One region of the Paenibacillus sp. V4I9 genome, then DNA from elsewhere that is predicted to be linked to it. Evidence: a T-box and tRNA genes for the amino acid it is inferred to sense, from the RefSeq annotation. Region 1 holds a T-box; the other regions hold tRNA genes.

Region 1 (3,452 bases):
TATTTTCTTGAAATGGGACTGGGTCGCAACCTGTTGCTTCCCTACAGACATGTGCCGGAGCTCGAAGAGCTGCGTCCACAAGTAGGAGATAAGGTATTTGCCACATTAGCTCACGATCGGCAAGAACGTTTAATCGCTAAGCTGGCTCTGGAAGAGGACCTGGCTCCTCTTTGCGTTCGTGCACCCTCGAGTTGGAATAATCAGTGGGTCAAAGCACGTGTGTACAGACCGCTTCAAATTGGTACCTTTGTTATTTGCGAAGCAGGAGTCCTTGGCTATGGTGTTATTGGACTTATTGCTGCTCCGGAACGGACACGCTTGCTGCGTGTAGGTGAGTTGGTAGAAGTACGGGTCGCATTCGTTCGTGAAGAGGATGGGCGGGTCAATCTATCGATGCGACTCCGGAAAGAAAAAGGAATGGATGAAGATTCGGAGCGCATTTTGAGTGTCCTCCAAGAACGGCCTGGAAATGCGATGCCATTTTCGGATAAAACGTCGGCAGATGTCATCAAGGATCGGTTTGGCCTAAGTAAAGCGGCTTTCAAACGCGCATTAGGCAAGCTTATGAAGGACGGGCTCATCTACCAAGAGGATGATTGGACCTATCTGAAGCAAGAGGAGACGCAAGGTTAACATGAGTTACGAAAAATTCGCGTACACCTATGATCGCTTGATGAACAGCATGCCATATGAAGATTGGCTTCGTTTTGTGAAAGAAAGCTTCGAACGATTTGGTATGAAACCATCTACGATTGTTGATCTGGGCTGTGGTACTGGAAATTTGACGATTCCTTTAGCCTTGGAAGGGTACCAGCTGACAGGTATTGATTTATCTGAAGACATGTTGGCAGTCGCCGAGCAAAAAACGGGGGAGCACAAAAGTCAACTGCGCGGTGGCACCATTCATTGGGTACAACAGGATCTGCGTGAATGGGACCTCGGTGAACAAGTGGATGTGGCGCTTTCGATCTGTGATAGTCTCAACTATTTGCTAGAGGAAGAAGATATCGTTGATGCTTTCCGTCAAACCTTTAAGGGTCTTAAGCCAGGCGGTCTTTTCCTTTTTGATGTGCATACACCTGAGCAGTTGTTCGCTTATGCAGACTCTCAGCCCTTTTTCCTGAATGAAGACGATGTTGCCTACATATGGACAAGCGAGTTAGATGAAGAAAGAGTGCAGATTGAGCACGAGTTGACCATATTTGTCAAAGACAGCGGAAAGGATTCTTTCCGACGTATCGATGAAACTCATCTGCAAAGGGCTTATTCTTTGCATTGGCTTAAGGAAATGCTGCTTGCAGTCGGTTTCACTGAGGTGCAAATGGCTGCTGACTTTACTTGGGAGCAACCTACCTCTATGACGGAGCGAGCTTTCTTTATTGCAAAGAAATAACGACAATGAAGTCCATTGCAGCTTGACAGTGCGGCATTATTTTACATATAATCAAAGCTAATTAGATTATTAAAGCTAAGAAGAGGAATAGTAACTTGTACAGCATCTTTCAGAGAGCCGGATGTAGGGTGGAAGCCGGTAGATGTCAGTCTTGTGAACTCGCCTTGGAGCTAGAAGGTGAATCACCATGGAAAGCGGAGAGACTTGAGCTACGCTCAAAGATCCCTATAGCGGAGAGACTTTGAGCTACGCTCAAAGATCCCTATATATGGTGCTAGCTGGATCGTCTCACCCGCGTTAAGGGGCAGAGTGAACACAGGCAAAGAATGTCTTGTGTTAACTAGGGTGGTACCACGGGAATCTAACCTCTCGTCCCTAGCGATATCCGCTAGCGATGAGGGGTTTTTTGGCGCTTACAGCGCTTTTGAATGATGAAGAGGATGGCTGTACACAGGGAGGATTTTGCACATGACACAGGAAACTAAAGAAACCAAAGAAACAAAAGAGCAGCAAGGCTATAATCCACAAGCAATTGAGCCGAAATGGCAGGCTTATTGGGATGCGAAGAAAACGTTTAAGGTGCTTGAGAATTCGGATAAGCCGAAGTTTTATGCGTTGGATATGTTCCCTTACCCATCAGGAGCTGGTCTGCATGTAGGGCATCCGGAAGGCTACACAGCAACTGATATCGTTTCACGTTTCAAACGGATGAGAGGTTTTAATGTACTTCATCCAATGGGATGGGACGCTTTCGGACTTCCTGCTGAACAATACGCACTGGATACGGGAAATGATCCGCGAGAATTCACCAAGAAGAACATTGATACATTCCGTCGTCAAATTAAATCACTAGGCTTCTCGTACGATTGGGATCGTGAAATTAGTACAACAGATCCTGAGTATTACAAATGGACACAATGGATTTTCATCCAGTTGTACAATAAAGGACTCGCTTATGTGGATGAAGTGCCCGTAAACTGGTGTCCAGCGCTGGGAACTGTTCTTGCTAATGAAGAAGTAATTGACGGTCTAAGCGAGCGCGGTAACCATCCCGTTATTCGTAAGCCGATGCGTCAATGGATTCTGAAAATTACCGAGTACGCTGAACGTCTACTTGAAGATCTTGAGGAGCTGGATTGGTCCGAAAGCATCAAAGATATGCAGCGCAACTGGATTGGTAAATCAACAGGGGCAGAAGTCCAATTTGCCATTGATGGATACGATGAGAAGAGTCTGACGGTTTTCACTACACGTCCAGATACATTGTTTGGCGCTACGTACTGCGTTCTGGCACCTGAGCATGAGCTTGTTGAGCAAATTACAACAGGCGATCAAGCTGCTGCCATTAAGGAATACCAAGAAAAAGCTTCTCGCAAAAGCGATCTCGAACGTACGGATCTTGCAAAAGACAAGACAGGTGTTTTCACAGGAGCGTATGCTGTCAATCCGGTAAATGGCGCCAAAGTGCCAATTTGGATTGCTGACTATGTGCTTGGCGGTTACGGTACGGGAGCAATCATGGCTGTTCCAGGACACGATCAACGTGACTGGGAGTTTGCTAAACAGTTTAATTTGCCGATTATCGAAGTCGTACAAGGTGGAGACGTTGAGAAGGAAGCTTACGCAGGGGATGGCGAACATGTCAATTCCGGTCCGATTAATGGCATGAACATCGAACAAGGGATCAGCCATATGATCGCTTGGCTTACGCAAAACGGCAAAGGCCGCGGCAAAGTAACCTACCGCTTGAGAGATTGGCTCTTCAGCCGTCAAAGATATTGGGGAGAGCCGATTCCAATTCTTCATCTTGAAGATGGCACAATGAAGCCTGTTCCCGTGGATCAACTGCCACTCTTGCTTCCGCAAGTCGATGAAATTAAACCATCAGGTACAGGAGAATCACCGCTTGCGAACGTATCCGAATGGGTAAATACGATTGATCCGGAAACCGGCATGAAAGCTCGCCGTGAAACGAATACCATGCCGCAATGGGCCGGCAGCTGCTGGTACTATCTACGTTTTATCGATCCGCGTAATGATAAAGAGTTTTGTTCGCAGG
Region 2 (3,452 bases), 2.1 Mb from region 1:
GCTCATTCTCCTCCATGATCGACCTGAAGCCTGTCCAACGGTCAAAAAAACTTCGCGAATAACGCAAATTGCCGACGAATTGGATACGAGTGTGACCCTTGCCAATCAAAAAATTAGTAAGCTTGCGCATAATATCCACATTATTCATGAAAATAGTATCCGACTCAATCATCTCATCTTCATGATCGACCATTACAAAGGGGATTGCCTTACTTCTTAGCTCCATCAGCATTGGAGTTGATACAAGCCCAACACCAATGACCCCCAACAGCCCCTCTGGTTTCATAACCAGATTAAAGTTTCTAGGATTGTCATCTGAGACAATGATCGAGCCTATTCCTTCAGATTCAAGTGTTTTGGAGATGCCGTCTAGCACTTTCCCCCAATAGCCGGACTCTTTATTCTGGCTGCGAATGTTTGGAATCAGAATACAAACGATTTTATCACTTTGCTCCGAAGTGGACTGACTCTGAATTTTTTTAATCGTTTTCTGGTTCAGATATCCTAATTGGGAAGCGATTTCAAAAATTTTTTCTCTCGTTACTGCACTAATGCCAGATTTACCGGACAATGCTTTCGATACTGCATATTTAGATACACCAACTCGATCCGCAATCTCCTGCATGGTAATTTTATTCGTTTTTGTCAAAGCTATCACTCCAAATCAGTATCCGACACTCGCGTTGATTTTGTAAACCAAACAATGTATTCATAATAATAACAAATTAGCATAGATAAGTATACAGAAGTGTTATCCCTTGTAGATGGAGAAAATAAAAAGAAGAGTAGGCGCTTATTAGCAACCTACTCTTCTTTACCGATAATGCGGTCAAGAGGACTCGAACCTCCACGGGGGGTTAGCCCACACGGACCTGAACCGTGCGCGTCTGCCAATTCCGCCATGACCGCGAAACAGAGAACTTTAGACTACGTCTAAAGCTCCCCATAAATACTGAGTCATGTAGGATTCGAACCTACGACACCCTGATTAAAAGTCAGGTGCTCTACCAACTGAGCTAATGACTCATGTCCAGAAATAAAAAAATGGCGGAGCTGACGGGATTCGAACCCGCGGTCTCCTGCGTGACAGGCAGGCATGTTGGGCCACTACACCACAGCTCCACACTATGTAAGACATCTAATATAGGGATCTTTTTGATATTATCAAAAGTCTCTCCTTATATAAGAGGTTGGTTGCGGGGGCAGGATTTGAACCTGCGGCCTTCGGGTTATGAGCCCGACGAGCTACCGGGCTGCTCCACCCCGCGACATTACTAGCATGATATTTTATTATCCCCGAAAAATGTTTAGCTAATGCGTTACACTTTTTAAGGTAAAATGGTGGAGGCTGACGGGATCGAACCGCCGACCCTCTGCTTGTAAGGCAGATGCTCTCCCAGCTGAGCTAAGCCTCCATGGGATAAAACTAGAAAATAGATGGTGACCCGTAGGGGACTCGAACCCCTGTTACCTCCGTGAAAGGGAGGTGTCTTAACCACTTGACCAACGGGCCTCGTAAACAGGCTTTTCTTATGTAAAAGTTTATAGGTGGCGGAGAGAGAGGGATTCGAACCCTCGAGACGCTTGTGACGCCTACACGATTTCCAATCGTGCTCCTTCGGCCAGCTCGGACACCTCTCCATGAAAAGCCTGGTATGTTATAAAAAATGGCTCCCCGAACAGGACTCGAACCTGTGACAACTCGATTAACAGTCGAGTGCTCTACCAACTGAGCTATCAGGGAAAACTGCTTGGCAACGTTCTACTCTCCCAGAACCCTGCGGTTCAAGTACCATCGACGCTGGAGGGCTTAAACGGTCGTGTTCGAGATGGGAACGCGTGGGTCCCCTCCGCCATCATCACCAAACAGTCAAAGCGTGTTTGCGCCTTGAAAACTAGATACGAAACTTGCGTAAAGTAATCCTTAGGGTTTTGGTTAAGCCCTCGACCGATTAGTATTCGTCAGCTGCATACATTGCTGCACTTCCACCTCGAACCTATCAACCTCGTCGTCTACAAGGGGTCTTACATACTGGGAAATCTCATCTTGAGGGGGGCTTCGCGCTTAGATGCTTTCAGCGCTTATCCCCTCCGTACATAGCTACCCAGCGATGCCTCTGGCGAGACAACTGGTACACCAGCGGTACGTCCATCCCGGTCCTCTCGTACTAAGGACAGCTCCTCTCAAATTTCCTACGCCCGCGACAGATAGGGACCGAACTGTCTCACGACGTTCTGAACCCAGCTCGCGTACCGCTTTAATGGGCGAACAGCCCAACCCTTGGGACCTACTTCAGCCCCAGGATGCGATGAGCCGACATCGAGGTGCCAAACCTCCCCGTCGATGTGGACTCTTGGGGGAGATAAGCCTGTTATCCCCAGGGTAGCTTTTATCCGTTGAGCGATGGCCCTTCCATTCGGTACCACCGGATCACTAAGTCCGACTTTCGTCCCTGCTCGACTTGTAGGTCTCGCAGTCAAGCTCCCTTATGCCTTTGCACTCTGCGAATGATTTCCAACCATTCTGAGGGAACCTTTAAACGCCTCCGTTACATTTTAGGAGGCGACCGCCCCAGTCAAACTGCCCACCTGACACTGTCCCCATACCGGATCACGGTACTAGGTTAGAACTCCGATACGATCAGGGTGGTATCCCAACGATGCCTCCACCCAAGCTGGCGCTCAGGCTTCAAAGGCTCCCACCTATCCTGTACAGATCGTACCAAAGTCCAATATCAAGCTGCAGTAAAGCTCCATGGGGTCTTTCCGTCTTGTCGCGGGTAACCTGCATCTTCACAGGTATTAAAATTTCACCGGATCTCTCGTTGAGACAGCGCCCAAGTCGTTACGCCATTCGTGCGGGTCAGAATTTACCTGACAAGGAATTTCGCTACCTTAGGACCGTTATAGTTACGGCCGCCGTTTACTGGGGCTTCAATTCATAGCTTCGGAACCGAGGTCCCTAACCACTCCTCTTAACCTTCCAGCACCGGGCAGGCGTCAGCCCGTATACTTCGCCTTGCGGCTTCGCACAGACCTGTGTTTTTGCTAAACAGTCGCTTGGGCCTTTTCACTGCGGCCCCCTCGGGCTATTCACCCTACCGAGGCACCCCTTCTCCCGAAGTTACGGGGTCATTTTGCCGAGTTCCTTAACGAGAGTTCTTCCGCGCGCCTTAGAATTCTCTTCTCACCCACCTGTGTCGGTTTGCGGTACGGGCACCTTCGCCTGGCTAGAAGCTTTTCTTGGCAGTGTGAACTCATGACCTTCGGTACTTAAATTTCCCTCCCCATCACAGCCCAGCCTTACGATGTGCGGATTTGCCTACACATCAGCCTCACTGCTTGGACGAGCATCCATCAGCTCGCGTCACTATCCTTCTGCGTCACTCCATTGCTCATAACGGCTACGGTGGTACAGGAATTTCCACCTGTTGTCCATCGACTACGCCTTT
Region 3 (3,452 bases), 1.7 Mb from region 1:
AAGATTTCGCATATGCCTAGCTACTTTATCTAGAGAAATATCCATACCAAAAACCCCAACAACTTTGCCATCAACTGATATTAGTGGTTTTGAGGTTGTGATTCCCAGACCAGCTTCAAATACGCCTCCATACACTTTCGACCAATAAGTAGTTCCCGTCCATTTCGCTTGCTCATACCATGATTGTTTTCGAGCATCAAAATTCGTAACAACCTTTAATTCCTTCATAAAATTACCAAATTGATTGACTTGATTGACCATAACCCTGTTGGAAGGTTCACCTGTCGAAGAAGAAATTTCTAGAACACCATTATTTATTCCAGACGATACGAATTTACCTGATTCATTTGCATAGTAAGCATAGTCAATAAAGTCATTATTGCGAACTTCTTCTAGAAAAACCTTCCCCAACTTATCGACATCTTGTAGGTTTAGAGAACCATTTTCCTCTAACGTGACATTTAAGCTATTCACATACTCCGCCGGTTTAAAATAGCTGTCCAACTGATTAAATAAATCGGATTGTATATGATGGATGACGCGCAAATTCGTTTTGTCAGTGACTTTAGATGTAAATCCATTGACTTGTAGATAATAAATAGCTCCCAATATAAGGGGTATACATATAAATGGAAAAATGATTTGTTTATGTAGACTTAAACGACTATATGTACGCGCAAAGCTCTTTATCATCGGTAATGCCTCCAAATGAACTAAGTCTATGTATTCATTTATTCGACATGGTTTGACGTTATCCTTGGTTGTAATGTAAATCTGTGGCAAAATAAGATCGCCCACAGGAAGGCCTCGTGACCAAAGGAACAGCCCTTGTCGAAATCCTATTCGGGGATTAAACGACAAAAAAAGTGGTTGATCAGGAAAGCTTCCTGTCCAACCACTTTACTTTGTTATGCGATACCGGCAAGAGGACTCGAACCTCCACCCTTTCGGACTCGATTTTGAGTCGAGCGCGTCTGCCATTCCGCCATGCCGGCTTATATGCGCGCCTTAATGAGTTAAGCCGCGCATGCTGTTAAGATAATGCCGAAGACCGGACTTGAACCGGTACGGTAGTCACCTACCGCAGGATTTTAAGTCCTGTGCGTCTGCCGATTCCGCCACTCCGGCTTAATTGAAGCTCCGAACTGGAGTAACTAAGCTACAATCCAGTTCGTCACTTTTGGATGCGCGTAGAGGGACTTGAACCCCCACGGTCGCCCGCTAGATCCTAAGTCTAGTGCGTCTGCCAATTCCGCCATACGCGCATGCTGTAAATAAGGCAAAATGAGTCATGTAGGATTCGAACCTACGACACCCTGATTAAAAGTCAGGTGCTCTACCAACTGAGCTAATGACTCATGTTTAAGACATGAGTTCTTGATTGGAAAAGAATGGGCGGACGACGGGACTTGAACCCGCGAATGCTGGATCCACAAACCAGTGCGTTAACCCCTTCGCCACGACCGCCATATGAATAAGTCTTGCTGGGCCCCGAAAAAGTAATCGGCGTTTCTACAAAGCCTTGCTTCACTTTTTTTGGTAATATGGTGCCGTCGAGAGGACTTGAACCCCCAACCTACTGATTACAAGTCAGTTGCTCTACCAGTTGAGCTACAACGGCATATTCAAGTATGGTGGCTCGGGACGGAATCGAACCGCCGACACGAGGATTTTCAGTCCTCTGCTCTACCGACTGAGCTACCGAGCCATGCTAGATGTTAATATAGGGTTTCCCGGAAAGTAAACGGACGTTACTTCAAAACTTAGCGTCACTTTTTGGGGAATAATGGCGGAGCTGACGGGATTCGAACCCGCGGTCTCCTGCGTGACAGGCAGGCATGTTAGGCCACTACACCACAGCTCCAAAATGTACGTGTTATGGTGAACGCTGACGGGATCGAACCGCCGACCCCTACCCTGTCAAGGTAGTGCTCTCCCAGCTGAGCTAAGCGTTCATGATGAAATCATTTGGGTCCCGCGCAAAGTATTAGAACTATGCTTCGTCAGCATCTCGTCACTTTGTGGGGATATTGGTGACCCGTAGGGGACTCGAACCCCTGTTACCTCCGTGAAAGGGAGGTGTCTTAACCACTTGACCAACGGGCCTTATTTCCGCGCGAAAGAGGCGGCAAAAAAAATACCCAACTAGTGGGTACTGCTTGGCAACGTTCTACTCTCCCAGAACCCTGCGGTTCAAGTACCATCGACGCTGGAGGGCTTAACGGTCGTGTTCGAGATGGGAACGCGTGGGTCCCCTCCGCCATCATCACCAAACAGTCAAAGCGTGTTTGCGCCTTGAAAACTAGATACGAAACATTTGTAAAGTAATCCTTAGGTTTCAAGCAGAGAGACTTTAATCTACGATTAAAGATCCCTATATTAGGTTAAGCCCTCGACCGATTAGTATTCGTCAGCTGCATACATTGCTGCACTTCCACCTCGAACCTATCAACCTCGTCGTCTACAAGGGGTCTTACATACTGGGAAATCTCATCTTGAGGGGGGCTTCGCGCTTAGATGCTTTCAGCGCTTATCCCCTCCGTACATAGCTACCCAGCGATGCCTCTGGCGAGACAACTGGTACACCAGCGGTACGTCCATCCCGGTCCTCTCGTACTAAGGACAGCTCCTCTCAAATTTCCTACGCCCGCGACAGATAGGGACCGAACTGTCTCACGACGTTCTGAACCCAGCTCGCGTACCGCTTTAATGGGCGAACAGCCCAACCCTTGGGACCTACTTCAGCCCCAGGATGCGATGAGCCGACATCGAGGTGCCAAACCTCCCCGTCGATGTGGACTCTTGGGGGAGATAAGCCTGTTATCCCCAGGGTAGCTTTTATCCGTTGAGCGATGGCCCTTCCATTCGGTACCACCGGATCACTAAGTCCGACTTTCGTCCCTGCTCGACTTGTAGGTCTCGCAGTCAAGCTCCCTTATGCCTTTGCACTCTGCGAATGATTTCCAACCATTCTGAGGGAACCTTTAAACGCCTCCGTTACATTTTAGGAGGCGACCGCCCCAGTCAAACTGCCCACCTGACACTGTCCCCATACCGGATCACGGTACTAGGTTAGAACTCCGATACGATCAGGGTGGTATCCCAACGATGCCTCCACCCAAGCTGGCGCTCAGGCTTCAAAGGCTCCCACCTATCCTGTACAGATCGTACCAAAGTCCAATATCAAGCTGCAGTAAAGCTCCATGGGGTCTTTCCGTCTTGTCGCGGGTAACCTGCATCTTCACAGGTATTAAAATTTCACCGGATCTCTCGTTGAGACAGCGCCCAAGTCGTTACGCCATTCGTGCGGGTCAGAATTTACCTGACAAGGAATTTCGCTACCTTAGGACCGTTATAGTTACGGCCGCCGTTTACTGGGGCTTCAATTCATAGCTTCGGAACCGAGGTCCCTAACCACTCCTCTTAACCTTCCAGCACCGGGCAGGCGTCAG
Region 4 (3,452 bases), 2.1 Mb from region 1:
AGCAAAGTAGAGTAGAAAGCGACATTATAACAGTGATCGACCGTGAAGCTATCTTTAACCCTCAACGTATTAAAAAGATTCTCGTAAGCTTTCTGTTTCAGCACTTGTCTCCGAAATTGAATCTTTTTAATCAATTGTTCCATATGCAGTTTAATGAGGTTGCATAGATGCAATTGATCCTCCGTAAGTTGAATATCAGAAGGAAATGAGAATAATAAAGCCCCGTAAGAAGGTCCATGCTTTATATGAAAACCGTATATACATTCATACTTGCTCATTATAAGATAATTTTTGATATGTCCTTCTGCCTTATGTACAGACAAACGTATACCATCGGGATTTCGGAAAAAAAACTGCGTTTGGAGCACAATTTGTTGTAACTGTTCCATGACTGCGGTACTAATATTAACCGAATAAGATGCTGGGGTGCTCTGATGTTTCTCGTCTATAAGAAAGAGAGAGATATGTTCGCAGCCAATTGTTTTCTTGGCGATATCACTCAATTGTCCGATCGATTCGAAGATGGAATCAGAATTTATCACATTTTTAAAAAACAATGAATTCTGCATAGATGTACCTCTTATTCTTCTCAAATAAACTTCCCCAACTATTGAATTAGTACTAGTTCTTCTTAATAAGGAGATTCTCCTCTATTATAAATAAAAATTTCCATTATTCTAATATTTTTTTACTCATATCGCTATATAATTACTCACTTTTTGTTAATTTCTTGGATTATTCTCTCGATTTCTGTCAGATAACTTGCGTATATCCTGCACCAAAAACAAAAAGGCCAGCCCACTTCTAATGAAATAGGCTGACCTTTTCTAGTTCTAAAGATCTAGTTAACTGAAATAATAGGTTCAATAAGTGATAACAAGAGCTGTGTGTCCTCTTACCATTTTGGGAGAAGGGATTATTCGGATTGTAGAGAGTTAATAGAATCTGCTCAATGTCGATTACTGTAGTTTCCATAAAGTATTCGTGCTTAAGCGCATTTTGTACCTGATAAGAAGAATAATTGTCATAGATATATACCTGTGATCCGTAAGGAGTCAAGTGGTTATTATAGTCCATTGTATAGATGGATATAAAATTTGCTCCTTGTGGACCCATCCGCCGAGGAAACCACCTATCAAAGGGCCCACTATCATACCAAATTGGCTCCCAACCCCTAGCTAAAACGCAGTAGACCGAAAGCAATCAAGTTATGATTAATCAAATCAGTTAACTGTATGAAAACACAAAAAAGCATAATCTAGCAGTGATTTCACTGCTAGATTATGCTCTACTATGATCGGGACGACACGATTTGAACATGCGACCCCCTGCTCCCAAAGCAGGTGCTCTACCAAGCTGAGCTACGTCCCGAAACTAACTATGAATATCTAAAAAAATGGCGCGCCCTGAGAGATTCGAACTCCCGACCTTTTGATTCGTAGTCAAATACTCTATCCAGCTGAGCTAAGGGCGCTTAATAAATGGAGCGGAAGACGGGGATCGAACCCGCGACCCTCGCCTTGGCAAGGCGATGCTCTACCGCTGAGCCACTTCCGCATAGGGATCCCCAAGCCGTATAGTACGACTTGGGGATGATTGATGCGCGTAGAGGGACTTGAACCCCCACGGTCGCCCGCTAGATCCTAAGTCTAGTGCGTCTGCCAATTCCGCCATACGCGCATGCTGTAAATAAGGCAAAGTGAGTCATGTAGGATTCGAACCTACGACACCCTGATTAAAAGTCAGGTGCTCTACCAACTGAGCTAATGACTCGCATCATTGGTTGCGGGGGCAGGATTTGAACCTGCGGCCTTCGGGTTATGAGCCCGACGAGCTACCGGGCTGCTCCACCCCGCGTCATAGTTAGATGTGTTCCCTACATTGGTACTAATACCCTTGCGGGTACTGCTTGGCAACGTTCTACTCTCCCAGAACCCTGCGGTTCAAGTACCATCGACGCTGGAGGGCTTAACGGTCGTGTTCGAGATGGGAACGCGTGGGTCCCCTCCGCCATCATCACCAAACAGTCAAAGCGTGGTTTGCGCCTTGAAAACTAGATACGAAACATTTGTAAAGTAATCCTTAGGTTTTTTTTCTGGGCGAATCTGAGAGACTTTAATCTACGATTAAAGATCCCTATATTAGGTTAAGCCCTCGACCGATTAGTATTCGTCAGCTGCATACATTGCTGCACTTCCACCTCGAACCTATCAACCTCGTCGTCTACAAGGGGTCTTACATACTGGGAAATCTCATCTTGAGGGGGGCTTCGCGCTTAGATGCTTTCAGCGCTTATCCCCTCCGTACATAGCTACCCAGCGATGCCTCTGGCGAGACAACTGGTACACCAGCGGTACGTCCATCCCGGTCCTCTCGTACTAAGGACAGCTCCTCTCAAATTTCCTACGCCCGCGACAGATAGGGACCGAACTGTCTCACGACGTTCTGAACCCAGCTCGCGTACCGCTTTAATGGGCGAACAGCCCAACCCTTGGGACCTACTTCAGCCCCAGGATGCGATGAGCCGACATCGAGGTGCCAAACCTCCCCGTCGATGTGGACTCTTGGGGGAGATAAGCCTGTTATCCCCAGGGTAGCTTTTATCCGTTGAGCGATGGCCCTTCCATTCGGTACCACCGGATCACTAAGTCCGACTTTCGTCCCTGCTCGACTTGTAGGTCTCGCAGTCAAGCTCCCTTATGCCTTTGCACTCTGCGAATGATTTCCAACCATTCTGAGGGAACCTTTAAACGCCTCCGTTACATTTTAGGAGGCGACCGCCCCAGTCAAACTGCCCACCTGACACTGTCCCCATACCGGATCACGGTACCAGGTTAGAACTCCGATACGATCAGGGTGGTATCCCAACGATGCCTCCACCCAAGCTGGCGCTCAGGCTTCAAAGGCTCCCACCTATCCTGTACAGATCGTACCAAAGTCCAATATCAAGCTGCAGTAAAGCTCCATGGGGTCTTTCCGTCTTGTCGCGGGTAACCTGCATCTTCACAGGTATTAAAATTTCACCGGATCTCTCGTTGAGACAGCGCCCAAGTCGTTACGCCATTCGTGCGGGTCAGAATTTACCTGACAAGGAATTTCGCTACCTTAGGACCGTTATAGTTACGGCCGCCGTTTACTGGGGCTTCAATTCATAGCTTCGGAACCGAGGTCCCTAACCACTCCTCTTAACCTTCCAGCACCGGGCAGGCGTCAGCCCGTATACTTCGCCTTGCGGCTTCGCACAGACCTGTGTTTTTGCTAAACAGTCGCTTGGGCCTTTTCACTGCGGCCCCCTCGGGCTATTCACCCTACCGAGGCACCCCTTCTCCCGAAGTTACGGGGTCATTTTGCCGAGTTCCTTAACGAGAGTTCTTCCGCGCGCCTTAGAATTCTCTTCTCACCCACCTGTGTCGGTTTGCGGTACGGGCACCTTCGCCTGGCTAGAAGCTTTT

Evidence for each region. A T-box is a leader RNA that pairs with one kind of tRNA and senses whether it is charged. The one in region 1 lies ahead of leuS (leucine--tRNA ligase), so its partner is inferred to be a tRNA-Leu.
Region 2: it has a tRNA-Leu gene. The T-box ahead of leuS (leucine--tRNA ligase) is inferred to sense a tRNA for this amino acid. The anticodon was not compared.
Region 3: it has a tRNA-Leu gene. The T-box ahead of leuS (leucine--tRNA ligase) is inferred to sense a tRNA for this amino acid. The anticodon was not compared.
Region 4: it has a tRNA-Leu gene. The T-box ahead of leuS (leucine--tRNA ligase) is inferred to sense a tRNA for this amino acid. The anticodon was not compared.

What each region holds. Positions count from the first base shown of each region.
Region 1 is NZ_JAUSZE010000001.1:2,448,944-2,452,395, forward strand. Features, by position in the region: gene QFZ81_RS11190 (CvfB family protein) at 1-633, shown strand, start outside; gene QFZ81_RS11195 (class I SAM-dependent DNA methyltransferase) at 635-1,393, shown strand; T-box leader at 1,462-1,773, shown strand; gene leuS (leucine--tRNA ligase) at 1,862-3,452, shown strand, end outside.
Region 2 is NZ_JAUSZE010000001.1:373,356-376,807, reverse strand. Features, by position in the region: gene QFZ81_RS01745 (LacI family DNA-binding transcriptional regulator) at 1-649, opposite strand, end outside; tRNA gene QFZ81_RS01740 (tRNA-Leu) at 825-909, opposite strand; tRNA gene QFZ81_RS01735 (tRNA-Lys) at 954-1,026, opposite strand; tRNA gene QFZ81_RS01730 (tRNA-Asp) at 1,046-1,122, opposite strand; tRNA gene QFZ81_RS01725 (tRNA-Met) at 1,192-1,268, opposite strand; tRNA gene QFZ81_RS01720 (tRNA-Val) at 1,340-1,415, opposite strand; tRNA gene QFZ81_RS01715 (tRNA-Glu) at 1,439-1,513, opposite strand; tRNA gene QFZ81_RS01710 (tRNA-Ser) at 1,550-1,641, opposite strand; tRNA gene QFZ81_RS01705 (tRNA-Asn) at 1,669-1,744, opposite strand; rRNA gene rrf (5S ribosomal RNA) at 1,750-1,867, opposite strand; rRNA gene QFZ81_RS01695 (23S ribosomal RNA) at 1,933-3,452, opposite strand, start outside.
Region 3 is NZ_JAUSZE010000001.1:723,562-727,013, reverse strand. Features, by position in the region: gene QFZ81_RS03470 (response regulator) at 1-693, opposite strand, end outside; tRNA gene QFZ81_RS03465 (tRNA-Leu) at 917-995, opposite strand; tRNA gene QFZ81_RS03460 (tRNA-Leu) at 1,043-1,128, opposite strand; tRNA gene QFZ81_RS03455 (tRNA-Leu) at 1,186-1,265, opposite strand; tRNA gene QFZ81_RS03450 (tRNA-Lys) at 1,286-1,358, opposite strand; tRNA gene QFZ81_RS03445 (tRNA-His) at 1,395-1,467, opposite strand; tRNA gene QFZ81_RS03440 (tRNA-Thr) at 1,546-1,621, opposite strand; tRNA gene QFZ81_RS03435 (tRNA-Phe) at 1,633-1,708, opposite strand; tRNA gene QFZ81_RS03430 (tRNA-Asp) at 1,788-1,864, opposite strand; tRNA gene QFZ81_RS03425 (tRNA-Val) at 1,880-1,955, opposite strand; tRNA gene QFZ81_RS03420 (tRNA-Glu) at 2,032-2,106, opposite strand; rRNA gene rrf (5S ribosomal RNA) at 2,158-2,274, opposite strand; rRNA gene QFZ81_RS03410 (23S ribosomal RNA) at 2,381-3,452, opposite strand, start outside.
Region 4 is NZ_JAUSZE010000001.1:314,647-318,098, reverse strand. Features, by position in the region: gene QFZ81_RS01465 (HD-GYP domain-containing protein) at 1-569, opposite strand, end outside; tRNA gene QFZ81_RS01460 (tRNA-Pro) at 1,298-1,371, opposite strand; tRNA gene QFZ81_RS01455 (tRNA-Arg) at 1,398-1,474, opposite strand; tRNA gene QFZ81_RS01450 (tRNA-Gly) at 1,483-1,557, opposite strand; tRNA gene QFZ81_RS01445 (tRNA-Leu) at 1,601-1,680, opposite strand; tRNA gene QFZ81_RS01440 (tRNA-Lys) at 1,701-1,773, opposite strand; tRNA gene QFZ81_RS01435 (tRNA-Met) at 1,781-1,857, opposite strand; rRNA gene rrf (5S ribosomal RNA) at 1,908-2,024, opposite strand; rRNA gene QFZ81_RS01425 (23S ribosomal RNA) at 2,143-3,452, opposite strand, start outside.